Regions from separate parts of the Klebsiella sp. PK18 genome, predicted to be linked through region 3. Evidence: predicted binding sites of a transcription regulator. Region 3 holds the regulator's gene; each other region holds the start of a gene.
The links. Region 3 encodes PurR, which represses purine synthesis genes. Its sites were predicted from a motif close to CANGCAAACGTTTGCNTG; they were not measured.
Positions count from the first base shown of each region.

Region 1 (7,617 bases), 2.7 Mb from region 3:
TTCTATAGCTGGAAAGATCAGGGCAAGCTGCCGCCCTCGATCAAGCTTGCTTTACTGGCGCCGGGTATGCCGGGTCAGCCGATGTATTACGTCATCCCGGCGAAGGCGGCGAATCCGCAGCTGGCGCGCGACTTTATCGCGCTGGCCACCAGCCCGGAAGTGCAGGCGCAGGGGATCGTTAAGCAGTTTAACTGGTATCCGGGCATCGACGCCGGCCAGGTGAAGCCGAAGCTGGATACGGCGACCTGGCAAAAGCTGTTTGCCGAAATCTCGCCGGAAGCGCTGGCAAAGTATGGCAAAAGCTTCCCGATCGCTCCCTATTTTGACGACATCAAAGAGGGTTACGAAAGCCAGGTGGCCAACTAACGCCTTCTCCCGCCCGGGTTGTCGGCCCGGGCGCTTTCTTGTGCTGACGCCAGGTGCATTATGTCCAGTTCATTAAAATATCTGCTGCTGGTTGCTCCGGCGGCGCTGATGATCGCGATCCTGTTTTTGTATCCGCTGGGGTTTTCGCTGGTCTCGGCGTTTACCGCGCCGGGACAGCCGTTCACGCTCGATCACTTCCGCAAGGTCTATGCGCTTTACGCTAGTGATGTGCTCTTTTCGCTGATTATCGTACTGGTCTCAGTGGCGCTGTTAGCGCTGATCGCCATTACTCTGTCGGCAGTGATTGCGCTGTCACCGTGCCGACCCGTTGTTCGTCTGCTGGGTTTTTTGTATCGCTTACCGCTGTTTATTCCGTTTATTGTCGTCGCCCAGATGATGCGCACTTTTCTCGCCAAAAATGGCCTGATGAACAATGCGCTGGTGGCGGCCGACCTGGTCACACCGCTGGAGACGCTCTCCTGGCTGGGATGGAAAGGGATAGTGATCACCTTTGTCTGGAAGCAACTGGCCTTTGCCACGCTGCTGATCTGCGGGGCGATGGCGGCGCTGGAGTCGTCGCAGATCCTTGCTGCGCGTAACCTTGGCGCCTCCCGGCCGCGGATCCTGTTCGATATCATGCTGCCGCAGGTCCTGCCGACCATCGGCGTGGCGCTGGTGCTGTCGACGGTGACCATGATGTCGGTGCTGTCGGTACCGTTGATGATCGGCGTCGGAACGCCGACGATGCTGACGGTGGATATGGCGTTTCGCGTGAATTCCTATGGCGATTACGCGGTGGCGAATGCGCTGGGTGTGGTGTCGCTGGCGATCTGCGGCGCGCTGTCGTGGTTTTACCTGCGCCACAGCCTGCAGCAAAAAGGAGGGGAATCATGAAAGCGCTGACTCTCGCCTCATCCCCGTCATGGTGGATAAAAGGGCGCCGTAAAGTGCGCGCCAGCCTGGCGCTGCAGACCCTGCTGCTGCTGTTTATGCTGCTGGCGATGTTTGGCCCGTTGCTGAACCTGTTGATCTGGACCGTAGCGGAAAGCTGGTATTTTCCCCATTCGCTGCCCAGTCAGTGGGGGTTGAAGTACTGGTATCAGGTTTTCAATCCATACAGCGATGTGTCCGGTTCGCTGTTAACCAGCGTGTTGATCGCCCTGTTATCGGTGGGGGTCTGTTTGCTGATTTCCGTCCCCGCCGGCTATGCGCTTTCCCGGCGGAAAATGCCGCTGCGGGTGCTGTTTATGCTGCTGTTTCTCATCCCGCAGGCCTTTCCCAACTTGACGGTATACATGAATGTTGCCCGATTGTTTTATCAGTGGGGATTGAACGGCAGTATCGCGGGGGTGGTGCTGGTGCATAGCGTCCACGGCCTGATGTATTCGGTGTGGATCTGTGTGGCAGCCTTCTCATCCATCGACCCGCTGCTGGCGCGGGCGTCGCGTAACCTTGGCGCCGGACCGGTGTATACCTTCTGGCACATTGTGCTGCCGCAGGCGGCGCCGGGGATCGTTGCCGCCAGCATCTTCGTTTTTCTGGAGTCGCTGGATGAGTTTACCGGCACCTTCTTTGTCGGCGCGCCGGATATCACCACGCTGCCGCTACTGCTCTATAACGCCAGCATGTCGGGTAACTATCAGGTCTCGTCGATTACGGCGCTGATTTTGCTGGTGCCATCGCTGCTCTTTATGGTGGTGATCCATAAATTTATGCGCCCGGAGATGATGGCGAAACTGGGGAAGTAAGGACCGTAGAAAACGAAAAAGCTTCCCGGTGGGAAGCTTTTTAACCTCAGGTCATCATCATTGGCCATTCTGGCGGCGTCTGACTCATGACCTCAATCATCACATCTTTGATATTACCCCAGATTTTTGCGATATCGATCAGGGTGATGCCCAGCAAACCGGTGGCGAACCAGCAGGCGGCGGCAAGGCCGAGGCAGCTGCAGATCACTGCCAGACCGGCATAATCGCTTTTCCGTAACTGGATATTCAACGAGCTGGCGAGAAACATCAGTACCGCGCTCACCAGGGGCCAGCGCAACAAAACGACACTGGTAGTAATGGAAGCCATTAACCTATCCTCAAAGAAAGTCGGGGAGCCATGGATGACCTGGCGCGACTGACGATGGCATAGCGCTCTGGTCTCGACTGGCAAACTAGAGAGTGATGAAACGTCATTTCTGTTTCATCAACTTGTGTGAACTATATCACACTTGGTGCTTTATTCGCCAGCCAAAAAATGAGCTTTCGCTGCGCTTAATAAGCTTTGATTTTGTGTGGATATAGGTAAGCAAAACCCGATTATCTTATTTTCATTCTCTTGCTAATGATTATTATTCTGCGGGTTTTATTACCAGTTCCTGTTTATTACACGGAGAAACCGAGTCAGATGCGCGTCTATTCTTAATCTGACGAGAATATCTTTCGAATACCTGATAAATAAGTATTATTCAACACCACCAGCTGAAAAGCTGACGCCCTGAAGGGCTGACAGATATCTGCTGATGTCTATCGCAGTCGCGATTGCTAACGTGTTCGGGCTACCTTAATTAAGGCATATCGCATGGATGAAAGCGTAAATGGCTGACAGTGCGCCGCATAAGGCGCTCAGACTTGTCGGAATGGGGCTGGTTATTTTATTGCCGGTGATGTTGGCATTGTGGTTTGCCCAGCTGCGGGCCAAAGCCGAAACCATTGATCAATTGCACTCATTTTCGCAGCTGGCGCTGCAAAAAACAGAAATGGTCATCCGGGAAGCGGATCAGGCGCGGTTCAAAGCCAGCCAGTATCGTGGTGAGCTATGCTCAGCGGAGCACCAGCGTTATTTACTGCATATTGTTCGCGGTCTGCTGTATGTAGAAGATCTGATCTACGCCAACGGTCAGCGCTTTATCTGTTCAACGTCCGCTCATCCCGAGACCGGCTGGCGGATGCCCGCGGCGAATTACACCAAAAAGCCGGATGTGGCGATTTACTACTATCGGGATACGCCGTTTTACCCGGGCTTTGCCATGAATTATATGCAGAAGGGGCCCTATGTGGTGGTGGTCAACCCCTACTCGTTCAGCTCGGTAATTGCCAGCGACCGCGATTTAGCCTATGGCGTTTTCGATACTAAAACCAACCTCTTTTTCTCGCTGAGTAATAATGTTGAGCCCGCCGAACTCCAGGCGTTAATTCGCGAAGGCGATGCTTTTTTTAATCAGAATGGTCGGGTGTATACGATAGCTCGCTCCGCTATCCGGCCGATCGCGGTCATCATGTCCACCTCCCGGGCCAGCTACTATCACAACTTCTGTGACCAGGCGAGCCTGACGCTGCCGCTGGGGATCATTTGCAGTATTTTACTGGTGCTGGTGTGGACACGAACCCGCCGCCAGTATCACTCGCCGCGCAATATGCTACAGCGGGCTCTGAGCTGCCGCCAGCTGCGGCTGCACTACCAGCCGATTATCGATATTAAAAATAACCGCTGCGTCGGGGCGGAGGCGCTACTGCGATGGCCGGGGTTTGATGGCCCGGTGATGAACCCGGCGGAGTTTATCCCGCTGGCGGAAAATGAAGGCATGATTGCCCAGATCACGGACTACGTGGTGGACGAGTTGTTTTATGAAATGGGTGAGTTTCTTGCCAGCCATCCGCAGCTGTATGTGGCGATCAATCTCTCTGCGTCCGATTTCCACTCGGCGCGGCTGATTTCCCAGATCAGTGAGAAAGCGCACAGCTATGCGGTCTGCATCGGACAGATCAAAATCGAAGTGACCGAGCGCGGGTTTATCGACGTGGCGAAAACGACGCCGGTGATCCAGGCGTTCCGCGAAGCAGGCTATGAGATTGCGATCGATGATTTTGGTACCGGCTACTCGAATCTGCATAATCTGCACGCGCTGAATGTCGATATCCTCAAAATCGATAAAACCTTCGTTGATACGCTGACCACCAACAACACCAGCCATCTGATCGCTGAGCACATCATCGAGATGGCGCGCGGGCTGCGTTTAAAAACTATCGCGGAAGGGGTGGAGACCCCGGAGCAGGTAAGCTGGCTCTACAAGCGCGGCGTGCAATTTTGTCAGGGCTGGCTGTTTGCGAAAGCCATGCCGGCGCGGGAGTTTATGCAGTGGTTAGCGAATGCTCCCACGCCCATAAGCAGGCCTCAGCCGCCGCGTCACGCGGAGATCTGATGGCGGTAGTCGCTGGGAGTGCGGTCGAACTCGCGACGGAACACCCGGGAGAAGGTTTGCTGCGAGACGTAGCCCAGATCCATCGCGATATCAAAGATAGGTCGCTGAGTGGTTCGCAACGCTTCCGCCGCCAGCAGCAGGCGGCGCTGACGAATATAATCACCCAGCGTCTGATGCATTACGGTACGGAACATCCGCTGCAGATACCATTTCGAGTATCCTGACTTTCTGGCGACTATATCAATGTTAAGTGGTTGATCGATATGTTCATCAATCCATTCAATCAGTGTTTGAATAATATCCTGATGGGACATAAAGCGGCCTCTCTCAATTCTCGATTCGTCGTTTTGTCTGCGGGCGAGTATAATTCCTCAAGTTAACTTGAGGTAAAGCGCTTTATGGAAAAGAAATCACCCCGCATCAAAATGCTGCTGACGCCCGGGGAAGTGGCAAAACGAACCGGCGTGGCGGTCTCGGCTCTCCATTTTTATGAGAGTAAAGGCCTGATCCATAGCCAGCGGAATGCCGGCAACCAGCGGCGCTACCGGCGCGATGTCCTGCGCGCGGTGGCGATTATCAAAATTGCGCAACGCATCGGCATCCCGCTGGCGACCATCGGCGACGCGTTTGGCGTACTGCCGGAAGGGCACAACCTCAGCGCAAAAGAGTGGAAGATGCTGTCATCGCAGTGGCGTGAGGAGCTGGACCGGCGTATTCATACCCTGACGGCGTTGCGCGACCAGCTCGACGGCTGTATCGGCTGCGGCTGTTTATCACGGCGCGACTGCCCGCTGCGCAACCCGGGCGATAAGCTGGGGGAAGAGGGGACCGGCGCCCGGCTGCTGGAAGAGGAATAATAAAACTAAAGCGCCACAACTGGGCGCTTTAGTTGTTTTCCGGTCTTTGTCTTTCGCATTATCTCGCTGGTTCACGAGAGGGTTTCCCCCGACATCGACGTCCCTCAGTATTGCGCAATCTGTTGATGGAGGTTCCGGTTTGCGTCGACACTTTAACTATGGCAGCTGCTGCCATTTTTTCCTTACTATTTTGCCGAAATTTTCCCGGCAATGAGCGCCTGTTCCTATAGTTAATTTGAACAAACCACGGGAGAGGCCCATGCTGACGGTACACCATCTTAATCAATCACGATCGCAACGCGTACTGTGGGCACTGGAAGAGCTGCAGCTGCCTTATCAGATAGTCCGCTATCAGCGGGAAAAGTCGATGCTGGCGCCGGCGGCGCTGAAGAAAGTCCATCCGTTGGGGAAATCGCCGGTGCTGGAAGACAACGGCTATGTGCTGGCGGAGTCCGGGGCCATTCTCGAGTATTTGCAGGAGACCTGGGACAGCGGCGGGCTGCTGAAGCCGCAGGCGATAGAGGACAAACTGCAGTACCGCTTCTGGCTGCACTATGCCGAAGGCTCGCTGATGCCGCTGCTGTTAATGAAGCTGGTGTTCGCCAGCCTGGGTAAACCCCCTGTGCCCTTTGGCGTCCGCTCGCTGGGCGCCCTGCTGGGCAAGGGCATTCAGAAAGCGTGGCTGGATCCCCAGCTGGCCACCCATGCGCGGTTTATTGACGACCATCTTGCCACTCGGCCATGGTTTGCCGGCGAGCGACTGAGTATGGCCGATATCCAGATGAGCTTCCCGGTGATGGCGCTGTTGGCGCGCGGTGGCGTGCATGACCTTGTCCATATCGAGGCCTGGCGACAGCGGGTGGAGCAGCGTCCGGCCTGGCAGCGGGCCATCGAGCGCGGCGGCCCCTTTTCCTTACCCGGCGCCTGAGGTATCAGCGGATCCGATGACGCCGACAAATGAAAGCAACTCACTAAAAATTTGTTAGCGGATTGCGCATAGACGATAACGTTTGCGCATCGTCTGGTTATTTTCTGCTCGTCATAAGCGAAATTTAGCGAAATACGATAAACATCGGTTGAAAAGGGTTATCTAAAGGCCGGATAATCGTTTGCCTTTCTGTTTTGCTCCCTCTTTTTTCTGCTATCCAGGGGGAGGAGAAAAGGTTGACACACCGTAGTGTATGCGCGGAGTTAAACGTTTGCTTTTTTGCAGCCCCCCTGGCGCTGCGATTCGGTACAAGGAGATCGCGTTTAACTGGCAGTGGAGGGTCCACCACGCATATCAACGAACAATAAAAATTTTCAGGGGAAGTTTTCTATGTCTACGCCTTCAGCGCGTACCGGCGGTTCATTAGACGCCTGGTTTAAAATTTCGGCGCGCGGTAGCACCGTGCGTCAGGAGATTGTTGCAGGTCTTACTACCTTTCTGGCGATGGTTTACTCCGTCATCGTGGTGCCGGGCATGCTCGGTAAAGCGGGCTTCCCGCCGGCCGCGGTGTTTGTCTCGACCTGTCTGGTGGCGGGCGTTGGCTCGCTGGTGATGGGGTTATGGGCAAATCTGCCGATGGCTATCGGCTGCGCCATTTCGTTGACCGCCTTCACCGCCTTCAGCCTGGTGCTGGGGCAGCAGATCAGTATTCCGGTGGCCCTCGGCGCGGTATTCCTGATGGGTGTCCTGTTTACGGTGATTTCCGCGACCGGCATCCGCAGCTGGATCTTGCGCAACCTGCCGCAGGGCGTGGCGCATGGTACCGGGATCGGGATTGGCCTGTTCCTGCTGCTGATCGCCGCTAACGGCGTTGGTCTGGTGATCAAAAATCCGCTGGACGGTCTGCCGGTGGCGCTGGGCAAATTTGCCAGTTTCCCAGTGGTGATGTCGCTGATTGGCCTCGCGGTGATCATTGGTCTGGAAAAAATGAAGGTGCCGGGCGGCATTCTGCTGACCATTATTGGCGTGTCGATTGTGGGCCTGATTTTCGATCCGAACGTCCATTTCTCCGGTATTTTCGCCATGCCATCCCTGAGCGATGATAAAGGCAACTCGCTGATCGGCAGCCTCGACATCATCGGCGCGCTGAACCCGGTCGTGCTGCCCAGCGTGCTGGCGCTGGTGATGACGGCGGTCTTTGACGCCACCGGTACTATCCGCGCGGTGGCCGGCCAGGCAAACCTGCTGGACAAAGATGGACAGATCATCAACGGCGG
Region 1 is NZ_CM173493.1:5,238,597-5,246,213, reverse strand. It holds gene AC3EMD_RS25715 (ABC transporter substrate-binding protein) at 1-366, shown strand, start outside; gene AC3EMD_RS25710 (ABC transporter permease) at 427-1,260, shown strand; gene AC3EMD_RS25705 (ABC transporter permease) at 1,257-2,114, shown strand; gene AC3EMD_RS25700 (YjcB family protein) at 2,161-2,442, opposite strand; gene AC3EMD_RS25695 (EAL domain-containing protein) at 2,951-4,555, shown strand; gene soxS (superoxide response transcriptional regulator SoxS) at 4,540-4,869, opposite strand; gene soxR (redox-sensitive transcriptional activator SoxR) at 4,954-5,412, shown strand; gene AC3EMD_RS25680 (glutathione S-transferase family protein) at 5,672-6,340, shown strand; gene AC3EMD_RS25675 (NCS2 family permease) at 6,731-7,617, shown strand, end outside.
Region 1: the regulator PurR is predicted to act here: its motif matches at 6,601-6,618, upstream of AC3EMD_RS25675 (NCS2 family permease).

Region 2 (7,617 bases), 1.3 Mb from region 3:
GTCGCCAGCATCGCCGCTTCAATCAGCAGGGTACCGGAGCCGCACATCGGATCGAGCAGCGGCGTACCCGGTACCCAACCAGAGCGCATGACGATCGCCGCCGCGAGGTTTTCTTTGATCGGCGCCATACCGGTACCATCGCGGTAGCCGCGCAGATGCAACCCTTCCCCGCTCAGATCCAGGGAGATATGCGCCGTCTCTTTGTTCAGCCAGACGTTGATCCGCAGATCGGGCGACTCACGATCGACATTCGGGCGCGGCAGGTTTTTACGCGTGAAGCTGTCGACGATGGCGTCTTTGACTTTTAATGCGCCATACTGGCTGTTGCGGATCTCGTCATTGAGGCCGCTAAAATGTACCGCGAAGGTGGCGCCAGGGTTAAACATCTCCGTCCACGGAATGGCCTGTACGCCGAGGTACAGATCCAGATCGCTGTATACGCGACACTCGCCCAGCGGCAGCATGATGCGCGAAGCCAGCCGGCTCCACATCAGGCTTTGATACAGCAGGCGCGTATCCCCCTGAAAATGGACCCCGCCCTGGACGACCTGGCAGTCCGTCGCGCCAAGTCCTTCCAGTTCAGTTTTTAACAGCTCTTCCAGCCCACGAGCCGTACTGGCAAACAGAGAATTCATATCGTCACTTTTACTTAAAGAAAATTGGTGCGCATTATAGCCAATATGTGCCCTATGTCATAAAGTTATAGGCTTATTTTTGGAACCCGGAGGCAGCGTATGGTAACGCTCTCGCGACTTTTTATTCATCCCGTTAAATCCATGCGCGGCATGGGCCTGACCCACGCCTTTGCTGATATCAGCGGCCTGGCCTTCGATCGCCTGTTTATGGTCACCGAAACCGACGGGACCTTTATTACCGCCCGCCAGTTTCCGCAAATGGTAAAATTTATTCCGGCGCCGCTGCATGATGGCCTTCACCTGACCGCGCCGGACGGCAGCAGCGCCGTGGTGCGTTTTAGCGATTTCGCCCTGCAGGCCGAGCCCACCGAAGTCTGGGGCAACCATTTCACCGCCCTTATCGCACCCGCCGCCGTTAACCAGTGGCTCAGCGGCTTTTTCAAGCGCGATGTCCAGCTGCGCTGGCTGGGGCCGCAGTTAACCCGCCGGGTGAAGCGCCACGATGCGGTACCGCTCTCCTTCGCCGACGGCTACCCGTACCTGCTGGCTAACGAGGCCTCGCTGCGCGATCTGCAGCAACGCTGCCCGGCCAGCGTAAGCATAGAACAGTTTCGTCCTAACCTCGTGGTCACCGGCGCGGCCGCCTGGGATGAAGATAGCTGGAAAGTGATCCGCGTCGGCGAAGTGGTGTTTGACGTCGCTAAGCCATGCAGCCGCTGCATTTTTACCACCGTCAGTCCAGAGCGCGGGCAGAAGCATCCCACCGGGGAGCCGCTGGAAACCTTAAAGCGTTTTCGTACTGCGCTGGACAATAGCGATGTCGATTTTGGCCAGAACCTGATTGCCCGCAACAGCGGGGTGATCCGGGTGGGTGATGAAGTCGAAATCCTCGCCCGCGGCCCGGCGAAAGCCTACGGCGCCGGCGAGAGCGACGATACTCCGGCCCCGGAAGCGCAGCAGCAAGCTACGGTTGCCATCGAATGGCAGGGTCAACAGTTTAGCGGGAATAACCAGCAGGTGCTGCTGGAGCAACTGGAGCAACAGGGCATTCGCGTACCCTATTCGTGTCGGGCAGGGATCTGCGGCAGCTGCCGCATTCGGCTGGAAGAGGGCGAAGTCAGCGCGTTAAAGAAAAATGCGGTCGCCGGGGACGGCACCATTCTCGCCTGCAGCTGCGTACCGAAAACGGCGCTGCGCCTGGCGCCTTAAACCGCCTGTCCCAGGCTGTAGCTGACCGCGCTCTGCGCCGGCTGCAGCCTGTCGTTCATGATTTTAATAACGTCGCCTAACTGCATCACGCGCCCGGCAAGGGTGAGACCCGGCTGGGCCAGCAGACAAAGCGCGGCGTTATCTCCCGGCTCCACCACCAGCAAATTCACCTGCTCCCCGGTATCGCTCAGCCAGACGCAGGCGGCGTCGCCGCCGCTCGGCTGCCACTGGTGGGGATGAGCGATAAAGTGCCAGCTTTTCGGCATCTGCGGTTTGAGAAAACGGATCGCGGTTAACGCATTGAGGACTAATTCCGCTCGCTGTTCTTTCGACAGTTCGAGATCGCGACATTTTTCTTCAAAGGAGAAATAGAGCGCGGCGTCATCGACGCAGAATCCCGACGGCGCAAAGGCATCCGGGGTCAGCATTCGCCGGGCGAAGCGCGAGCGAAATAACATGCCATTGGCCAAATCGAGCATCATGCGGTCATGCTCTTCATCGTAATACCAACGCCAGTTATCGTCAGGTTTAATGCGCATTTTTCCCCCTGTCCCCTTTCATACGCCTCTGCAAAGTTGTTGCGACTTGCCGCAGAATATTTTCTAAAATTAAGAAAAGTCTAAAATGTTTAAATAAGCAACAGTGAGGGAATATAAAACAACCAGGGCCGGAAATAAAGCCCTGGGTGGGTTTCAGCGGAGGAAAAGATTAGATGTGGGTAACAATTTCTTTAATCAGCGGCGGACCTTTAAAAATAAATCCGGAATAGATCTGCACCAACGATGCTCCGGCGGCTATCTTTTCTCGCGCAGCAATCACCGAATCAATACCGCCCACGCCGATGATAGGCAAACGACCATTCAGCTCAGCGGAGAGCATACGGATAATTTCAGTGCTCTTTAATTGTAATGGACGACCGCTAAGCCCACCGGTCTCATCACAATGTTTCATTCCCTGAACCAGAGAACGATCGAGGGTGGTATTGGTTGCAATTACCCCATCAATATTATGACGCACGAGGCTATCGGCAACCTGGATCAATTCCTCTGGTAAAAGATCCGGCGCGATCTTCACGGCGACCGGAACATATTTCTGATGCTTTTGCTGCAGCTCAAGCTGCTTATTTTTAATACCGGAGAGTAAATCATCGAGCGCTTCACCGTATTGCAGCGTACGCAGCCCCGGGGTATTCGGTGAGGAGATATTAATGGCGATATACCCGGCGTAAGGATAGACTTTTTCCATACAAATCAGGTAATCATCTTTACCGTGCTCCACCGGCGTATCTTTATTTTTGCCGATATTGATGCCCAGCACGCCGTCAAAATGCGCCTTTTTCACGTTCTCAACCAGGTTATCAACGCCATGGTTATTAAAGCCCATGCGGTTGATCAACCCCTCGGCATCCACCAGACGGAAGATCCTCGGTTTATCGTTGCCCGGCTGCGGACGCGGGGTGACGGTGCCGATCTCAATCGAACCAAAACCCATCGCGCCCAGCGCGTCAATGCATTCCCCATTTTTATCCAGCCCGGCCGCCAGACCCAGCGGATTTTTAAAGGTCAGCCCCATGCAGGTAACGGGCCTGGCCGGTACCTTCTGGCGAACCAGCATTTCCAGCGGCGTCCCGGTGACACGGCGTAATTGTTGAAAGGTAACTTCATGAGCGCGCTCAGGATCGAGCTGAAAAAGGGCTTTACGAACGAAGGGGTAGTACATGAACTCTCCTGGATTCCCGGTGTGCAAACCGGGGGCGTATTATGTGCGATCCGCAGCTGAAAGGGAATTGACCTGCGACAAAAAATCACCCATCAGCGCAAACGATTACCTCTCCCCGCGCCGTTATGCGCTTTTCGGCTATCTAACGGTGGATAAATCATTTAGGGAAATAATGGTGCTCTGTCACACTCACTGCAAATGTTATCAATTATAGATAAATGCAAACATTTAGTTATAAGGAGAGAGAGATGCGCGTCATTACGCTTGCGGGCAGCCCGCGTTACCCTTCCCGTTCCAGCGCCCTGCTGGAATATGCCAGAGAGACGCTCACCGCCGCCGATATCGAAGTCTGCCACTGGCATCTGCAGAACTTTGCCCCGGAAGACCTCCTGTACGCTCGCTTTGACAACCCGGCGCTACAAACGCTCAATGAGCAACTGGCCGGGGCCGACGGTCTGATTATCGCCACGCCGGTGTATAAAGCCTCGTTTTCCGGCGCCCTGAAAACCCTGCTCGATCTGCTTCCTGAGCGCGCGCTGGAGGGCAAAATCGTGCTACCGCTGGCCACTGGCGGCACCATCGCCCACATGCTGGCGGTGGACTACGCTCTGAAACCCGTCCTGAATGCCCTGAAGGCCCAGGAGATCCTCCATGGCGTCTTCGCCGATGACAGCCAGGTCACGGATTACCAGCATAAGCCGCAGTTCACCCCTAACCTGCAGCGGCGCCTGGATGAGTCCCTGGAGACCTTCTGGCAGGCGCTGCATCGTCCCAGCAGCCGCGCCCCGTCGTTAACGTCTCTGCGTGGGGTGGAACATGTTTAATCCTCTCCGCGCGCTGACCCTCGGCGGACTGCTGTTGTTCTCCGCGCTGGGCCACGCCGCCCCGGCGGCGCCCGATGCCCTGCGCATTGGTTATCAGAAAGGCAGCGTCAGCATGGTGCTGGCGAAGAGCCATCAGCTGCTGGAGCAGCGCTATCCGGGCACCCATATCTCGTGGATTGAATTCCCGGCCGGTCCGCAGATGCTGGAGGCGCTGAACGTCGGCAGCATTGACATCGGCAGTACTGGCGACATTCCGCCTATCTTTGCTCAGGCGGCGGGCGCCGATCTGGTCTATATCGGTTCGGAGCCGCCCAAGCCGAAAGCGGAAGTCATCCTGGTGGCGCAAGGCAGTCCTATTCACAACGTTGCCGAATTAAAAGGGAAAAAGGTCGCTTTCCAGAAAGGTTCCAGCTCCCACAATCTGCTGCTGCGCGCCCTGCAGCTGGCGGGCCTGAAATTTAGCGATATTCAGCCGGTTTACCTTGCCCCCGCCGATGCGCGCGCCGCCTTCCAGCAGGGTAATGTCGACGCCTGGGCCATCTGGGATCCGTACTACTCCGCCGCGCTGCTGCAGGGCGGCGCCCGGGTACTCACTGACGGAACCGATCTGAAACAGACGGGATCGTTCTATCTTGCTTCCCGCCCCTACGCTGAACGCAATGGCGCTTTCATTGAAGGCGTACTCGATACCTTTACTCAGGCCGATGCCCTGACCCATAGCCAGCGCGCGCAAAGCATTACGCTGCTGGCGAAAACGATGGGATTACCGGAAGCGGTGATCGCCAGCTATCTGGACCATCGTCCCCCCACCTCAGTAACCCCGGTGAGTGCCGAAACCGCCGCTCGCCAGCAGCAGACGGCCGACCTGTTCTATGAGAACAAGCTGGTGCCGAAAAAAGTTGATATCCGGGCCCGTATCTGGCAGCCCGCCGCCGCACAAGGAGCGAAATCATGAGTCTGAATATGTTCTGGTTTTTACCGACCCATGGTGATGGTCGTTATCTGGGCACCGAAGAGGGCGCCCGTCCGGTCGATTACGGCTATCTGCAGCAAATCGCGCAGACGGCGGATCGGCTGGGGTTCACCGGCGTGCTGATCCCGACCGGACGCTCATGTGAAGATGCCTGGCTGGTTGCGGCCTCGATGATCCCGGTGACGCAGCGGCTGAAATTTCTTGTCGCCCTCAGGCCTAGCGTGGTGTCGCCGACGGTAGCCGCCCGCCAGGCGGCGACCCTGGACCGACTGTCAAACGGCCGGGCGCTGTTCAATCTGGTCACCGGCAGCGATCCCGCCGAGCTGGCCGGCGACGGCGTCTTCCTCGACCACACCGAGCGCTATGAGGCCTCAGCTGAATTTACCCACATCTGGCGCAAGCTGATGGAGGGAGAAACCGTCACCTTTAACGGCAAGCATCAGCGCGTTCGCGACGCTAAGCTGCTGTTCCCGCCGCTCCAGCAGCCCCGTCCACCGCTCTATTTCGGCGGATCGTCTGACGTCGCGCAGGATCTGGCCGCCGAGCAGGTCGATCTCTATCTCACCTGGGGTGAACCGCCGAAGCAGGTGGCAGAGAAGATTGCTCAGGTCCGGGAGAAAGCGGCCCGGCATGGGCGCCGGGTGCGTTTTGGCATCCGTCTGCACGTGATCGTGCGGGAAACCAACGAGGAAGCCTGGCAGGCGGCGGACAGCCTTATCTCCCACCTTGATGATGAAACGATCGCCCGCGCCCAGGCGGCCTTCGCCAGAACCGACTCCGTCGGTCAAAAGCGAATGGCTGCGCTGCACAACGGTCGACGCGATCAGCTCGAGATCAGCCCCAACCTGTGGGCCGGCGTCGGCTTAGCGCGCGGCGGCGCCGGTACTGCGCTGGTGGGCGATGCCGCCACCGTTGCCGAACGAATCAATGAATACGCTGCGCTGGGTATTGATAGCTTTATCTTCTCCGGCTATCCGCATCTGGAAGAGGCGTATCGGGTCGGCGAGCTGTTGTTCCCCCTGCTCGACGTCGCCGTGCCGTCTATCCCGCAGCCGCAAAACCTGCGCCTGCAGGGGGAAGCGGTCGCCAACGAGTTTATCCCGCGTAAAGTGGCGCAAAGCTGAGGAGACACTGATGGCAAAATCAACCCATCCCCTGTTGTTACGCCTCGCCCCCTGGCTGCTGCCGGTGGGGACGGTCATTGTCTGGCAGCTGGCCTCGTCCGTCGGCTGGCTGTCGACGCGGGTGCTTCCCTCGCCGGAGGGGGTATTGAAAGCGTTCTGGACGCTCTCGGCCAGCGGTGAGCTGTGGCAGCATCTGGCCATCAGCTCGTGGCGGGCGCTGGTCGGCTTCGCCATCGGCGGCTCCATCGGGCTGGTGCTCGGCCTGATCAGCGGCCTGTCACGCTGGGGCGAGCGTCTGCTGGACACCTCGATCCAGATGCTGCGCAATGTCCCGCATCTGGCGCTTATCCCGCTGGTAATTCTGTGGTTCGGCATCGACGAGACCGCCAAGATCTTCCTTGTGTCGCTGGGCACCCTGTTCCCGATCTATATCAACACCTGGCATGGGATCCGTAATATCGACCGTGGGCTGGTAGAGATGGCGCGCAGCTATGGTTTATCCGGCTTCGCGCTGTTCCGTCACGTGATTTTACCCGGCGCCCTGCCCTCAATTATGGTCGGCGTGCGTTTCGCTCTTGGCCTGATGTGGCTGACGCTTATTGTCGCCGAAACCATCTCGGCGAATGCCGGTATCGGTTATCTGGCGATGAATGCGCGTGAATTTCTACAAACCGACGTGGTGGTGGTCGCCATCATTCTTTACGCCATCCTTGGCAAACTGGCCGATGTCTGCGCCCAGCTGCTGGAACGGCTCTGGCTGCGCTGGAACCCGGCGTATCATCTTCAGGAGGCTAACGCATGAACACTGCCCGTCTGACCCCAGGTATCCCGCTGCTGCTGAACGGGGTGACGAAACGCTATGGCGATAACACTATTCTTAACGAGCTGGATCTGCATATTCCCAGCGGCCAGTTTGTGGCGGTGGTGGGCCGCAGCGGCGGCGGCAAGAGTACCCTGCTGCGCCTGCTGGCGGGTCTGGAAAAACCGAACGCTGGCGAGCTGCTGGCGGGCGCGACACCCCTGGCGGCGATCCAGGACGACACCCGGATGATGTTTCAGGATGCGCGCCTGCTGCCGTGGAAAACGGTGATTGATAACGTCGGGCTGGGGTTAAAAGGCGCCTGGCGCGACGC
Region 2 is NZ_CM173493.1:3,603,984-3,611,600, forward strand. It holds gene rlmKL (bifunctional 23S rRNA (guanine(2069)-N(7))-methyltransferase RlmK/23S rRNA (guanine(2445)-N(2))-methyltransferase RlmL) at 1-635, opposite strand, end outside; gene AC3EMD_RS17705 (YcbX family protein) at 735-1,844, shown strand; gene zapC (cell division protein ZapC) at 1,841-2,383, opposite strand; gene pyrD (quinone-dependent dihydroorotate dehydrogenase) at 2,553-3,563, opposite strand; gene ssuE (NADPH-dependent FMN reductase) at 3,812-4,387, shown strand; gene AC3EMD_RS17725 (sulfonate ABC transporter substrate-binding protein) at 4,380-5,342, shown strand; gene ssuD (FMNH2-dependent alkanesulfonate monooxygenase) at 5,339-6,484, shown strand; gene ssuC (aliphatic sulfonate ABC transporter permease SsuC) at 6,495-7,286, shown strand; gene ssuB (aliphatic sulfonates ABC transporter ATP-binding protein) at 7,283-7,617, shown strand, end outside.
Region 2: the regulator PurR is predicted to act here: its motif matches at 3,658-3,675, upstream of pyrD (quinone-dependent dihydroorotate dehydrogenase).

Region 3 (7,617 bases):
TAAACAAAATCGCGATATCGCTCTGTGCATTACTGTTCACATCTATCTCATTCACGCCACTGGCTCAGGCGTCAGGGCATACGCACGCCTCCGCTTCGCCAAAGGCGTTGCCCGCGAAAAGTGGCTCAGAGCGCAAGAAAAAAGCTACCAGTCAAAAAAGTAAAACCACCGCTAAAACCACCAGTAAAAAGTCCTCGAGCACCCGGCTCCCTTCCCGCACTACCGCAGCAAGCCAAACCGCACTTCATCGTCAGGCCGCCGGCGCGACGAAAAAATGCGTGCTGCGTAAAGGTTATAAAAAGCAGTGCGCGAAAACGGTCGCCGCCAGCGCCGAGCCGACCCTGGCGCTGAACAGCGTCAAAAGCAAATGCGTGGTGCGTAAGGGCTATAAAAAACGCTGTAAACCTGAGGCCAGCGATGCGAATTTAACGATCGCCGACGCCCATAAAGTCCGGGTGCAGAAAGCGCAAAGTACCGCCATGAACAAATTGATGGGCCAGTTGGGTAAACCCTATCGCTGGGGCGGCACCTCGCCACGTACCGGCTTTGACTGCAGCGGACTGGTTTATTACGCCTATAAGGACCTGGTCAAAATTCACATCCCGCGTACGGCTAATGAAATGTACCACCTGCGCGATGCGCGTCCGGTGGATCGTGATGAACTGCAGAGCGGCGATTTGGTCTTCTTCCGCACCCGCGGACGCGGTACTGCCGATCACGTTGGCGTCTACGTCGGCAACGGGAAATTTATTCAGTCACCACGCACAGGTCGTGATATACAAATCACCTCCCTGAGCGAGGATTACTGGGTTCGCCATTATGTTGGCGCTCGTCGCGTCATGACGCCGAAAACCATTCGCTGATCCTGGTCTGCCGCTACGGCGGCAGACCGCCTCACCTGCGCGTCTTTCCCTTCTACCGTCAAAGGATACTGCATATTCATCTCCTTGCCCGGCGCTTCCCGACGATAGCGGGTGGGCGACATACCAAAGTGACGGTGAAAGGTCCGGCAGAAAGCGGCCTGTCCGTCGTATCCCAGGCACTGAGAAATACTCTGTATCGACGCTTGCGTCTGCGTTAAATAGATTGTCGCAATGGTCATTTTTCGCCGACTGACGTAGTTCGCCAGCGTGCAGCCGGTCACCATGGCGAACTGCCGCTGGAAATACCAGTGCGAATAACCGGACTTTTTCGCAATCGTGCTGACCGGCAGGGTGTCTAAAATATGGGCTTCGATCCAGTCAACGATCCCCTGTACAACCGGGATCATCTTCGGGCTCACCACCTCACCTGTTTTTGCCATCGTAGCCATCCTGTGGGAAATTCATGTCGGTGGTCATATTTGTCATACAAATAGCAAAATAGACAATGAATTATTGGCATAGCGGCGATTGCCTGGGCGCATATTTTTATTAACAATCTGATTTTAAATGAATATTTATCCTCAACGAGGATGCATGGCTGCGATCGTCAGAGAAAAAGCAGAAGACGTTAAACCTTCCCTGCGAGAGTCGGAAAAGCGCAGACGGCGTCTCCGTAAACATTTTTGCAACATCTGCGAGCGGTTTGACGCCTCGTCCCGTAGAAAACGGTTAAGCCTTCATCAGTTGCGCCTGCGGCAATAGCCTTTATCGTTGTAAGGCTTTTCACTGCTTGCGGCAAATGTTAACATTCTCAATACAATAACAGCCCGTGACGCGACAGCGCCGGGTGGCCAGAACACGATTCTGATGAAAACCTCATCTTGTCAATGTGAGAAAAACAAAAAGTTATAAGGAGAGTAGCAATGTCGTTTGAATTACCTGCATTACCATATGCAAAAGACGCCCTGGCGCCGCACATTTCCGCAGAAACCCTGGAATATCACTACGGTAAACACCACCAGGCGTATGTCACTAACCTCAACAACCTGATCAAAGGCACTGCGTTCGAAGGCAAATCTCTCGAAGAGATCGTCCGCACTTCTGAAGGCGGCGTATTCAACAACGCAGCCCAGGTCTGGAACCACACCTTCTACTGGAACTGCCTGGCGCCGAACGCCGGCGGCGAACCGGAAGGCGAGTTAGCGGCCGCGATTGCCAAATCCTTCGGCAGCTTTGCGGATTTTAAAGCCAAATTTACCGATGCCGCAGCGAAAAACTTCGGCGCGGGCTGGACCTGGCTGGTCAAAAATGCCGACGGCAGCCTGGCTATCGTCTCCACCAGCAACGCCGGTACCCCGCTGACCACCGACGCGAAGCCGCTGCTGACCGTTGACGTCTGGGAACACGCCTACTACATCGACTACCGCAATGCCCGTCCAAGCTACCTGGACCATTTCTGGGCGCTGGTTAACTGGAAGTTTGTTGCGGCCAACCTGGCGGCATAAACGACAAACCGCAGCAGGGTCTCCCCGGCTGCGGTTTTTTTTAGCCCTTCCCTACACTCGCGTTACTGGCTGGCAAAGGCCTCTTCCGGCTGCGCTCGTCCGCTGAACCAGACCAGCAGCAGCGCCAGACCGGCGATAATCGCCCCCATCACCGGCACAAACGCATAGCCCAGTCCGCCAGAGATCACCGCCCCACCGGCGGCGGCGCCCAGCGCGTTGCCGAGGTTGAACGCGCCGATATTCACCGAAGAAGAGAGCCCCGGCGCTTCATGCGCCACGCGCATGACCCGCATCTGCAGCGGCGGAACCACCGCAAAGGTGGCTGCGCCCCAGACAATCATGCTGATGGCCGCTCCGGCCTGGGATTGCGCCAGCAGCGGGATCGCCAACATGATCGCCATCAGCAGCAGCAGAAAGCCTTTCAGCGTGCCAGAGACCGACCGGTCGGCGAATTTGCCGCCCAGATAGTTGCCCAGCGAAAAACCAACGCCAATCAGCACCAGCATCGCGGTAATAAACAGCGATGAAGCGTGGGTCAGCGTATTGAGCACTGGCGAGATATAGGTATACAGCGTAAACATTGCCCCGGCACCGAGCACGGTAGTCAGCAAGGCGGAGAGTACCTGCGGGCGTAGCAGGACTGAAAGCTCTTTTTTGACATCCGGGCGCTCACCGGCGCTGCCCTTCGGCAGAGAGAACCACAGACTGACCATCGCCAGCAGGCCTAACCCTGCGGTGGCCAGGAAGGACATCCGCCAGCCGATGGTTTCGCCAAGCCAGGTCGCCGCCGGCACACCGCCGATGTTGGCGATGGTGAGCCCCATAAACATCGTGGCTACCGCGCTGGCCTGCTTATGCTTTGGCACGACGCTGGCTGCGACCACTGATCCCAGGCCAAAGAAAGCACCGTGGTTAAGGCTGGTAATAATGCGCGACAGCAGCAAGGTGGTGTAATCCGGCGCAATGGATGACAACAGGTTGCCGACGGTGAAGATCCCCATCAGAAAAATCAGCGCATTGCGCCGCGCGCGATGTGACAACAGCAGGGTCATCAACGGCGCGCCGACCATGACGCCGATGGCATACGCACTGATCAGCATTCCCGCTACCGGTATCGAGACGTCCACACCTTTCGCAATCACCGGCAGCAATCCCATTGGGGAGAACTCGGTGGTACCGATGCCAAAGGCGCCGATCGCCAGCGCAAGTAAAGGAAAGTTGATTTTCATTCAATGACTCCATCAGACCGTCAGAGAGGACGGCGTAACATCAGAAGCCAAAAGCATGACATCAATCACAAAAAAACAAAAGTGAACGAAATGACAAAAGATTTTTGCAGAATTGATAATAATGGCGGGATACGGGGAGGAGGCCGCGCTCCTCCCTCACTGGAACATTAGTGCAGTATGGCGGTCAGGCTGAAAGCAACGATCACGCCGAGGGCAATAACCGTGGTGATCAGCGAAAACTTTAAATTGGTATCCATCATTTTTCCCTCTTGTTATCCCCACACCAAAAGTGAGCTTGCTCATTTTTGCACAAAAAATCGCAAAAATCTTCCGGGATTTAGGGCGATGCACATTTTTGCTCTTCCACTTTGCCCCAAGATCGGACAAAATCCCACGCTAATTTAAAAGCGTATCGGCCATTGACCCCTTCCTGTCGTTCTGTGTCGTTTTCCCGACGTGATGCAATGTTGAAAATTGTATTCAGGGTGTGTGTAGGCAAACGTTTACGTATCGATGATCAGGCGATCAGGTCAAGGCATGGAGTGAGATGTAATGGCAACTATTAAAGATGTAGCGAAGCGCGCAAACGTTTCCACTACAACTGTATCACATGTAATTAACAAAACCCGTTTCGTTGCCGAAGAGACGCGCAATGCGGTGTGGGCGGCGATCAAAGAGCTGCACTACTCGCCGAGCGCCGTGGCCCGCAGCCTGAAAGTCAATCATACAAAATCGATTGGTCTGCTGGCGACCAGTAGCGAAGCCGCCTATTTTGCTGAAATTATTGAGTCTGTTGAAAAGAGCTGCTTCCAGAAGGGCTACACCCTGATCCTCGGCAACGCATGGAACGATCCGGAAAAACAGCGCGCCTATTTGTCGATGATGGCGCAGAAGCGTGTCGACGGTCTGCTGGTGATGTGTTCCGAATATCCGGATTCGGTATTGAGCATGCTGGAAGAGTATCGCCATATCCCGATGGTGGTGATGGACTGGGGCGAAGCAAAAGCCGACTTCACCGATGCGGTGATCGATAACGCCTTCCAGGGCGGCTATATCGCCGGACGCTACCTGATTGAACGTGGCCATCGTGAAATCGGCGTGATCCCGGGTCCGCTGGAGCGCAACACCGGCGCAGGCCGCCTGGCCGGCTTTATGCAGGCGATGAAAGAGGCGCATATCAGCGTGCCGGAAAACTGGATTGTGCAGGGCGACTTCGAGCCGGAGTCCGGCTACCGCGCTATGCAGCAGATCTTAAGCCAGCAGCACCGTCCGACGGCGGTGTTCTGCGGCGGCGATATCATGGCGATGGGCGCTATCTGCGCGGCGGATGAAATGGGGCTGCGGGTGCCGCAGGACATTTCGCTGATCGGTTATGATAATGTGCGTAACGCCCGCTATTTCAGCCCGGCGTTAACCACCATTCATCAGCCGAAAGATTCCCTGGGCGAAGCCGCATTTAACATGCTGTTGGATCGTATCGTTAATAAGCGCGAAGAGTCACAGTCTATCGAAGTGCATCCTCGTCTGGTCGAACGCCGCTCCGTGGCGGATGGCCCGTTTGTCGATTATCGCCGCTAAGACGTTTGCGGGCGCATATTATTCCGGCGCCCGCAGCCATTCCCGATTCAGCGTGTCGCTGTCCCCCAGATAGTCGAGCATCCAGTTCAGCGCCGGTGAGGCATCACTCTGCTGCCAGGTCAGACAGCAGGCGGCATCCGGGAACGGATTCTCCAGCGCCAGCGCGGTCCACACGCCGCGATCTACCCATGGTCGGGCGAAATGGCTCGGCACCATGCCGACGCAGAGGCCCGCCGACAGACAGGTGGCCGACGATTCCCAGTCGGGGACCACCACCCTCTTCTGGTTATCCAGCAGCCAGGTTGTTCGTTTGGGCAGTGAACGTGACGTATCCTCCCGCACCAGCGACGGCCAGTTACGCAGGACATCATCGCTCAGGGGTCCCTCCATCTTCGCCAGCGGGTGATCGCTCGCCACCACGCAGTCCCAGCTCAGCATCCCCATATCGCGAAACGCATAGCGGCCCCCGACCGGAATAGATCGCGTTGCGCCAATCGCCAGTTCTACACGGCCGTCGGCCAGCGCATCCCATACGCCGTTGAACACTTCCTGGAAAACGATGAGCTCGACGTCGGGAAAATGGCGATAGAAATCGACGATCATCTGGCGCATCCGCGCCGGTTTCACAATATCATCCACCGCGATCGACAGCTGCCCGCGCCAGCCGTTGGCGATTTGCTGGCACTGCTGGCGGGTGATCTGCATTTTTTTGATAACAGAGCGCCCTTCCTGTAAGAACCAGACCCCTGCGGGCGTCAGCTCCACATCACGATGGCGGCGCTCAAACAAGGGAACGGCCAGCCACTCTTCAAGCTGACGCACGGTATAGCTGATGGCGGAGGGCACCCGGTGCAGCTCCTGCGCGGCCGCGCTGAAGCTGCCGTTGCGGGCTACGGCATCAACCACTTCCAGAGAGTATTCAGACCACATTTTCTGCCTGCAAAATTTTTGAATGCATGTGACAAATATTAGCGTTTCACAAGCCACAATGCACTCCCTACACTCTGCGGCATCGTACCTGTACTCCAAAAATGAGAACGTTATGTCACAACCTGGGAAAGGATTTTTAGTCTGGCTGGCCGGCCTGAGCGTGCTGGGCTTTCTGGCCACCGATATGTACCTGCCGGCGTTTGCCGCCATGCAGCAGGATCTCAATACCTCCGCTGCCTCCATCAGCGCCAGCCTGAGCCTGTTCCTCGCCGGCTTCGCGCTGGGGCAGCTGTTCTGGGGGCCGCTGTCGGACCGCTATGGGCGCAAACCGGTGCTGTTGAGCGGCCTGGCAATTTTCGCGGCCGGCTGTCTGGGGATGCTGTGGGTGCACAACGCTACCCTGATGCTGGCGCTGCGCTTTTTGCAGGCGATTGGCGTCTGTGCCGCGGCCGTTACCTGGCAGGCGATGGTCACCGATTACTATCCTGCCCAGCGCACGAACCGCATCTTCGCCACCATTATGCCGCTGGTAGGACTGTCGCCAGCGCTGGCCCCGCTGCTGGGTAGCTGGCTACTGGTGCACTTCGAGTGGCAAGCCATCTTCGCCACCCTGTTTGCCATTACTCTGCTGCTGATGCTGCCTGCCCTGCGCCTGAAGGCAGCCGCAAAGTCGGTAGCAGTGACACAGCAGAAGATCACCTTTCTCGCGCTGCTGCGCTCCCGGGAATACAGCGGCAACGTCCTGATCTACGCCGCCTGCTCCGCCAGCTTCTTCGCCTGGCTTACCGGTTCACCTTTTATCCTGCACGAAATGGGCTATGGCCCAACCGCTATCGGCCTGAGCTATATCCCACAGACCATCGCCTTTCTGGTGGGCGGCTATGGTTGTCGCGCACTGCTACAAAAATGGTCAGGACAACAGATGCTGCCGTGGCTGCTGGTGGTCTTCGCCGTCAGCGTTGCCGCCACCTGGCTGGTCGGCCTGCAAACGCATGCCTCGCTGGTGGCGTTAATGATCCCGTTCTGCATGATGGCGGTGGTCAACGGCGGGATCTATCCCATTGTGGTCGCCCAGGCGCTGAAGCCCTTCCCTCAGGCAACGGGCCGCGCGGCGGCGCTGCAGAATACGCTGCAGCTGGGATTGTGCTTCCTGACCAGTTTGCTGGTATCGGCGCTGATCGCCACGCCGCTGCTGACCACCACCAGTGTGATGCTGGTCTCGATTGGCTTAGCCGGAATCGGCTATCGCCTGCAGCAAACGCCGGAGCTGACCCCCCACTCTTCCCACGCGTAACGCCCATCGCCGTTGCCCGGACCAGTCGTTAGCATGCTAAGAAAATTTTATTGAAAGCCAGTACTTAGCGTCCTATACTGGATCCGGGTTCACATAAATAGAAAATAGTTAAATATTAACGGATGCAGGATGCCTCCGTTTCACCATGGAAGGCCTTTCGGCAAGGGTTATCTCCCTTCCTCTGTTCTACGTCGGATAGCGACTTCACGGATTATCCG
Region 3 is NZ_CM173493.1:2,348,644-2,356,260, reverse strand. It holds gene AC3EMD_RS11460 (C40 family peptidase) at 1-863, shown strand, start outside; gene AC3EMD_RS11455 (helix-turn-helix domain-containing protein) at 818-1,303, opposite strand; gene sodB (superoxide dismutase [Fe]) at 1,787-2,368, shown strand; gene AC3EMD_RS11445 (MFS transporter) at 2,431-3,597, opposite strand; gene cydH (cytochrome bd-I oxidase subunit CydH) at 3,765-3,857, opposite strand; gene purR (HTH-type transcriptional repressor PurR) at 4,150-5,175, shown strand; gene punR (DNA-binding transcriptional activator PunR) at 5,194-6,105, opposite strand; gene punC (purine nucleoside transporter PunC) at 6,218-7,399, shown strand.

Region 4 (7,617 bases), 1.6 Mb from region 3:
GGTGAAAGAACAGCTGGGGAAAGCCCGTGGCCAGTAAATTCAGGCGCTGGCTGCGAGAGCTGGCGGTGTGGCTGCTGATTGGCGCGGCGGTGAGCCTGGCGGTGGATTATTTTCGCCAGCCCGCGCTGCCGCAAAACGTCAGCGCCACATCGCTGCAGACACTCGACGGCAGGACGCTGGATCTGAACGCCATGAGCCAGCAAAAGCCGCTGCTGCTGTACGTCTGGGCGACCTGGTGCGGAGTCTGTCGCTATACCACGCCGTCGGTGGCATCACTTGCCGCCGACGGCGGCAATGTGCTGACGGTAGCCCTGCGTTCCGGCGATAACGCCGCGCTGGAGAAGTGGCTGACCAGGAAGAAAATGACGCTGCCGACGGTGAATGATCCGAGCGGCCAGCTGGCGCGGCAGTGGGACATTCGGGTAACGCCAACGCTGGTGGTCATTTCTCAAGGCGAGGTGAAGTCGGTTACCACCGGCTGGACCAGCCGTTGGGGAATGCGCCTGAGGCTGTGGCTGGCCTCCTGGTAGACCGTCGGTTTCCCCGGCTCGCGCTGCGCTTAGCCGGGCTACGGGTAGGCATCGTTGGGTAGCCCGGATAAGGCGTAGCCGCATGCGGGAAGGTTACCCGGCTCGCGCTGCGCTCAGCCGGGCTACGGGTACGCATCGTTGGGTAGCCCGGATAAGGCGTAGCCGCCATCCGGGAAGGTTACCCTGTAGGCCCGGCAAGCGCAGCGCCGCCGGGCAATAGACATCTATGGGTTATTTACCGCCCGCCAGTTCAAGAAAACTGCCCGTCACATACGACGCTTTGTCGCTCAGCAGCCAGGCAATGGCCTGAGCGACCTCTTCCGGCTGGCCGCCGCGCTGCATCGGCAGCGAATTTTTTACCCGGTCCACGCGTCCCGGTTCGCCGCCGGAGGCGTGCATCTCGGTATAAATCAGCCCCGGACGCACGCCGTTCACCCGGATCCCTTGCGCCGCCACTTCCAGCGCCAGCCCGGTGGTCAGGGTATCTACCGCCCCTTTCGACGCGGCATAGTCAACGTACTCGCCCGGCGCGCCAAGGCGCGAGGCCGCCGACGACACGTTAACTATCGCCCCGCCCTTGCCGCCATGCCGATGCGCCATGCGCTTTACCGCCTCACGACAACAGAGGAAGTAGCCGGTGACGTTGGTGGCCAGCACGCGGTTAATACGCTCGGCGCTCAGGCTCTCCACCGTACATTGGGTAAACAGGATCCCGGCATTGTTGACCAACGCCGCCAGCGGTTCGCCCATGCGGTCAATCGCCTCAAACATCGCCATCACCTGCGCTTCATCGCTGATATCCGCCCGCAGCGCCGTGGCTTTGCCGCCAGATTCAACTATGGTATTGACCACTTCGGTGGCGGCGTTAATGTTGTGATGGTAATTGACCGCGACGGTATACCCTTCCTGCGCCAGCAGCAGCGCCGTCGCCCGGCCTATGCCGCGGCTCGCACCGCTAATCAGAGCTATCGCCATACCTTCTCTCCAAAAAATAAAGGCGCCGCAGCGCCTTTAAAAGTTTAGCTAATTCATCACTTACTGGTATTCGCTCATCGGGACGCAGGAGCAGAACAGGTTACGATCGCCGTAGACGTCATCCAGGCGTTTCACCGTCGGCCAGTACTTGTTGTGCAACCCAGCCGGGAATACCGCCAGCTCGCGGCTGTACGGATGGTTCCACTCGCTGACCAGCTCACCCTGGGTGTGCGGCGCGTTCACCAGCGGGTTGTCTTCCAGCGGCCATTCACCGGCTTTGACGCGGTCGATTTCCGCGCGGATCGCCAGCATGGCGTCAATAAAGCGGTCCAGCTCTACCTTGCTTTCCGATTCTGTCGGCTCAACCATCAGCGTCCCGGCAACCGGGAAGGACATGGTCGGCGCATGGAAACCAAAGTCGATCAGGCGTTTAGCAATATCCAGCTCGCTAATGCCGGTCTCTTCTTTCAGCGGACGAATATCGAGAATACATTCGTGCGCCACGCGACCATCGCGGCCGGTATAGAGCACCGGGTAAGCCTCTTTCAGCCGGGTAGCGATATAGTTGGCGTTAAGGATCGCGTTCTGGCTCGCCTGCTTCAGGCCTTCCGCGCCCATCATGCGGATATACATCCAGCTGATCGGCAGAATGGAAGCGCTGCCGAACGGCGCGGCGGAAACCGCGCCCTGACGGGTCAGCATACCTTCAATCTGTACCACGCTGTGGCCCGGTACAAACGGCGCCAGGTGCGCTTTCACACCGATAGGGCCCATACCCGGACCGCCGCCGCCGTGCGGAATGCAGAAGGTTTTATGCAGGTTGAGGTGCGAAACGTCGGCGCCGATAAAGCCCGGAGAAGTGATCCCGACCTGGGCGTTCATGTTGGCGCCATCGAGATAAACCTGGCCGCCGAACTGGTGCACGATCTCGCACACTTCACGGATGGTCTCTTCATACACGCCGTGGGTTGACGGATAGGTGACCATGATGCAGGAGAGATTCGCCCCTGCCTGCTCTGCTTTTTCACGCAGGTCGGCAAGATCGATGTTGCCGTTTTTGTCGCAGGCAACGACCACGACCTGCATACCCGCCATCTGCGCGGAAGCCGGGTTGGTGCCGTGCGCGGAGCTTGGGATCAGGCAGATATCGCGATGGCCTTCGTTGCGGCTTTCGTGATAGTGGCGAATCGCCAGCAGGCCAGCATACTCGCCCTGCGCGCCGGAGTTCGGCTGCATACAGACGGCGTCATAGCCGGTCAGTTTCACCAGCCAGTCAGAAAGCTGGGCGATCATCTGATGATAACCTTCCGCCTGCTCGACCGGACAGAACGGGTGCAGCTCGGCAAATTCCGGCCAGGTGATCGGGATCATCTCCGCCGCGGCGTTCAGTTTCATGGTGCAGGAGCCCAGCGGGATCATCGCCTGGTTCAGCGCCAGATCTTTACGCTCCAGCGCATGCATGTAGCGCATCATCTCGGTTTCGCTATGGTAGCGGTTAAACACCGGATGGGTGAGGATCGCATCGTCGCGCAGCATCGCCGCCGGGATCGAACGGCTATCCAGCGCCACGTCTTTATCCAGGGTATCGATATCCAGACCGTGATCGTCGCCGACGATGGCGCGGAACAGGTTCAGCACATCTTCGCGGGTGGTCGCTTCATCGAGCGTAATGCCAACCGCGCCGTGAATATCGCTACGCAGGTTAATCTGCAGCGCTTCGGCACGCGCCAGCACCGCAGCTTTATCCGCCACTTCGACGCACAGGGTATCGAAGTAGTGCGCATGACGCAGCTTCAGCCCTTTCTTCTGCAGGCCGTCGGCCAGAATATCGGTCAGGCGATGAATGCGGCCAGCGATACGTTTCAGGCCCGCCGGGCCGTGGAATACCGCGTAGAGGCTGGCGATGTTGGCCAGCAGAACCTGCGAGGTACAAATGTTGGAGTTCGCTTTCTCGCGGCGGATATGCTGCTCGCGAGTCTGCATCGCCATGCGCAGCGCGGTATTACCCGCCGCATCTTTCGATACGCCGATAATCCGGCCCGGCATGGAGCGTTTGAATTCATCTTTCGCCGCGAAGAAGGCCGCGTGCGGGCCGCCATAGCCCATCGGCACGCCGAAACGTTGGGCGGAACCGAAGACAATATCCGCGCCCTGCTTGCCCGGCGCCGTCAGCAGCACCAGCGCCATAAAGTCGGCGGCGACGCTGACAATCACTTTGCGCGCTTTCAGCTCGGCGATCAGTTTGCTGTAATCGTGGATTTCACCGGTGGTGCCCACCTGCTGCAGCAGCACGCCAAAGACATCCTGGTGATCGAGCACTTTGTCGGCGTCATCGACGATCACGTCGAAGCCGAAAGTTTCCGCGCGGGTGCGCACCACGTCCAGGGTTTGCGGATGGAGGTCGGCGGCAACGAAGAAACGGTTGGCGTTCTTCAGTTTACTGACGCGTTTGGCCATCGCCATCGCTTCGGCGGCGGCGGTGGCTTCATCAAGCAGCGAAGCGGAAGCGATATCCAGCCCGGTCAGATCCAGCGTGACCTGTTGGAAGTTGAGCAGCGACTCCAGACGGCCCTGGGAGACTTCCGGCTGGTAAGGGGTATAGGCGGTGTACCAGCCCGGGTTTTCCAGCATGTTGCGCTGAATGACCGGCGGCAGCTGCACGGCGGTATAGCCCATGCCGATGTAAGACTTGAAGCGCTTGTTGCGACCGGCAATCGCCTTCAGCTCCGCCAGCGCGGCGAATTCGGTAGTCGCGTCGCCCACCTGCGGTGGGGTCGCCAGCTGGATATCCTGCGGCACAATCTGGCCAATCAGGGCGTTAAGCGAATCCGCGCCGACGGTCTTCAGCATCTCTTGCTGCTGCTGAGCGTCCGAGCCAATGTGACGTTCAATAAAGGCGTCGCGGTTTTCAAGCTGACTTAAAGTCTGAGTCATGAGCGATGGTTCCTGAAACGTGCGGTGAATCGTGATTGTCTGACTGGTTTGCCCGGCAAGCGCTGATGCTTACCGGGCCAGAATACGCAAAATCATTCGCGTTGCAGGAAGGCGGCGACACAGCGACTCCCCGGGAGCTTACAAAAGTAAGTGACCGGGGGGAGCCAGGAAGCCAACGCCCCTGCAGCGTGAAGGATGAAGCGTATTTATTCGTCTTCTAACAGAGCTTCATAAGCGGTCGCATCCAGCAGTGCGGCAACCTGCGCTTCGTCGCTGGCTTTAATTTTGAAGATCCAGCCGTCGCTGTACGGGTCGCTGTTGACCAGTTCCGGCGAGTCGTTCAGCTCTTCGTTGACGGCAACGATTTCACCGCTAATCGGCGCGTAGATATCAGAAGCCGCTTTCACGGATTCAGCAACGGCGCAATCAGCGCCCGCTTCAACGGTGGCGCCCACTTCCGGCAGGTCAACGAAAACCATGTCGCCCAGCAGCTCCTGCGCATGCTCGGTGATCCCGACGGTATAGGTGCCGTCCGCTTCTTTACGCAGCCATTCGTGTTCTTTGCTGTATTTCAGTTCTGCTGGTACGTTGCTCATCAATTCATCTCCAAAAAAGGGAAATCACACAATGGCTTTGCCATTGCGTACAAAACCAGGTTTAGTCACTTTTACCGGCATTTCACGGTTACGAATTTGCACCACCGCGGTGTCGCCAATCCCGGCCGGTACGCGAGCCAGCGCGATGCTGTAGCCCAGGGTCGGCGAGAAGGTGCCGCTGGTAATAATGCCTTCTTTTTGATTACCGTCGCTATCGGTAAAACGGACCGGCAGGCCGCCGCGCAGGACGCCTTTCTCGGTCATCACCAGGCCAACCAGCTGCTCGGTGCCTTTTTCGCGCTGCATCTCCAGCGCTTCGCGACCGATAAAGTTACGATCGGCGGGCTCCCAGGCGATAGTCCAGCCCATATTCGCCGCCAGCGGGGAGACGCTTTCGTCCATCTCCTGGCCATACAGGTTCATCCCGGCCTCCAGGCGCAGCGTATCGCGCGCGCCGAGACCACACGGCTTAACGCCAGCGTCCAGCAGACCGCGCCAGAAATCCGCCGCCTGCTCGTTCGGCATCGCAATTTCATAGCCCGCTTCGCCGGTATAACCGGTGGTGGCGATAAACAGGTCGCCGGACTGCACGCCAAAGAATGGCTTCATGCCTTCCACGGCCTGACGCTGAGCGTCGGTGAACAGCGTCGCCGCCTTCGCTTTCGCCTGGGGGCCCTGCACCGCGATCAGCGACAGATCGTCGCGAACGGTAATTTCAAGGCCGTAAGGTTCAGCTTGCTCGGAGATCCAGGCGAGGTCTTTTTCGCGGGTGGCGGAGTTAACAACGAGGCGGAAATAATCTTCAGAAAGGAAATAGACAATCAGGTCATCGATGACGCCAGCGGAGGCGGTAAGCATTCCCGTGTAGAGCGCTTTGCCTGGGGTGGTCAGCTTCGCCACATCGTTGGCCAGCAAATAGCGCAAGAACTCGCGGATCCGGCTGCCGTGGAAATCGACGATGGTCATATGCGACACATCGAACATCCCTGCATCGCCGCGCACCGCATGGTGCTCATCAATCTGGGATCCGTAATGCAGCGGCATCATCCAGCCATGGAAATCCACCATGCGAGCGCCGCATAGCGTGTGTTGTTCATACAACGGAGTCTGTTGAGCCATCTTTTCCTCATCGAATAAAACGGAACCAGCCACGAGATTGTCGGCGATTTTGCGCCACGAAATTCGGCGACGGCACCGCTGACGGACGCCGACGCAAACGTTCTCTTTTGCCTGAACTTACCACCGAACCCGGCGCTAAACCATAAGCTCATTCAGGGCATCACATTAGCTTATGACTAAAATCCGCCGAAAAGCCTACAGAGTTATTGACTGGAAAAAAGCGATTTATGCCACATAAAATTAACATTAAGCTTTCATCGATAAGGCAATGATGGTGTTTTATGCGATTTTACGGGCCTAATTTCTTTAACAAAAAAAAGAGCGCATTAATAAAACTAATGCGAAAAAAGAGGTGAAATTAGAATATTTCAAATGAGGGAGAAAACCCGGCGCGCAGGCCGGGTAAAAGAAGTGTGACGGGGTTAACGTAACCAGGCGGGGAGATCGTTGAGGCCCATCGCCTGACGAATCAGCTGCGGTTTTACGCCAGGCAGCGAATCGGCCAGTTTGAGCCCCATGTCGCGGAGGAATTTCTTCGCCGGATGGCTGCCGGAGAACATTTCGCGGAATCCCTGCATACCCGCCAGCATCAGCGCGGCGCTGTGTTTGCGGCTGCGCTCATAGCGGCGCAGGTACAAATGCTGGCCGATATCTTTCCCCTGCGCATGCAGGCGCCTCAACTCGTCGATAAGCTCGGCGGCGTCCATAAAGCCAAGGTTCACCCCCTGCCCGGCCAGCGGGTGGATGGTATGCGCGGCATCGCCAACCAGCGCCAGACGATGGGCGGCGAACTGACGGGCATAGCGGCCGGTCAGCGGGAAGACTTCACGTTCGCTTGCCAGCCGGCAGAGGCCGAGGCAATTATCGAAGGCGATATTCAGCGCCTGGTTGAAGGTGGCTTCATCAGCCTCCTGCATCCGCTTCGCTTCCGATGGCGACAGCGACCAGACGATCGAGCACAGGTGCGGATCGCTGAGCGGCAGGAAGGCCAGAATACCCTCGCCATGGAACGCCTGGCGTGCCACCGCCTGATGCGGCTCAGCGGTGCGAATCGTCGCCACCAGCGCATGATGGTGGTAATCCCAGAAGGTCAGCGGAATATCGGCCTTATTACGCAGCCATGAATTCGCGCCATCAGCGCCCACCACCAACCTCGCGGTCAACATGCTGCCGTCCTGCAGGCTGAGAAAGGCTTCGTTTTCACCCCACGCCACCTGCTGTAGTTCCGCAGGCGCCAGCAGGGTGACGTCAGCGCAGCGCTGCGCTTTCTGCCACAATGCGTGATGCACCACGGCATTTTCAATAATATGGCCCAGATGGCTAAAGCCCATACTCTGGTCATCGAAGCTAATGCGGCCGAAGCTGTCTTTGTCCCACACTTCCATACCGTGATAGCAGCTGGCGCGCTGGGCGACGATCTCGCGCCAGACATCCAGCTTAGTCAGCAACTTTTCGCTGGCGGC
Region 4 is NZ_CM173493.1:795,974-803,590, reverse strand. It holds gene AC3EMD_RS04000 (DsbA family protein) at 1-37, shown strand, start outside; gene AC3EMD_RS03995 (protein disulfide oxidoreductase) at 27-530, shown strand; gene AC3EMD_RS03990 (SDR family oxidoreductase) at 762-1,505, opposite strand; gene gcvP (aminomethyl-transferring glycine dehydrogenase) at 1,566-4,439, opposite strand; gene gcvH (glycine cleavage system protein GcvH) at 4,646-5,035, opposite strand; gene gcvT (glycine cleavage system aminomethyltransferase GcvT) at 5,060-6,154, opposite strand; gene ubiI (FAD-dependent 2-octaprenylphenol hydroxylase) at 6,577-7,617, opposite strand, start outside.
Region 4: the regulator PurR is predicted to act here: its motif matches at 6,245-6,262, upstream of gcvT (glycine cleavage system aminomethyltransferase GcvT).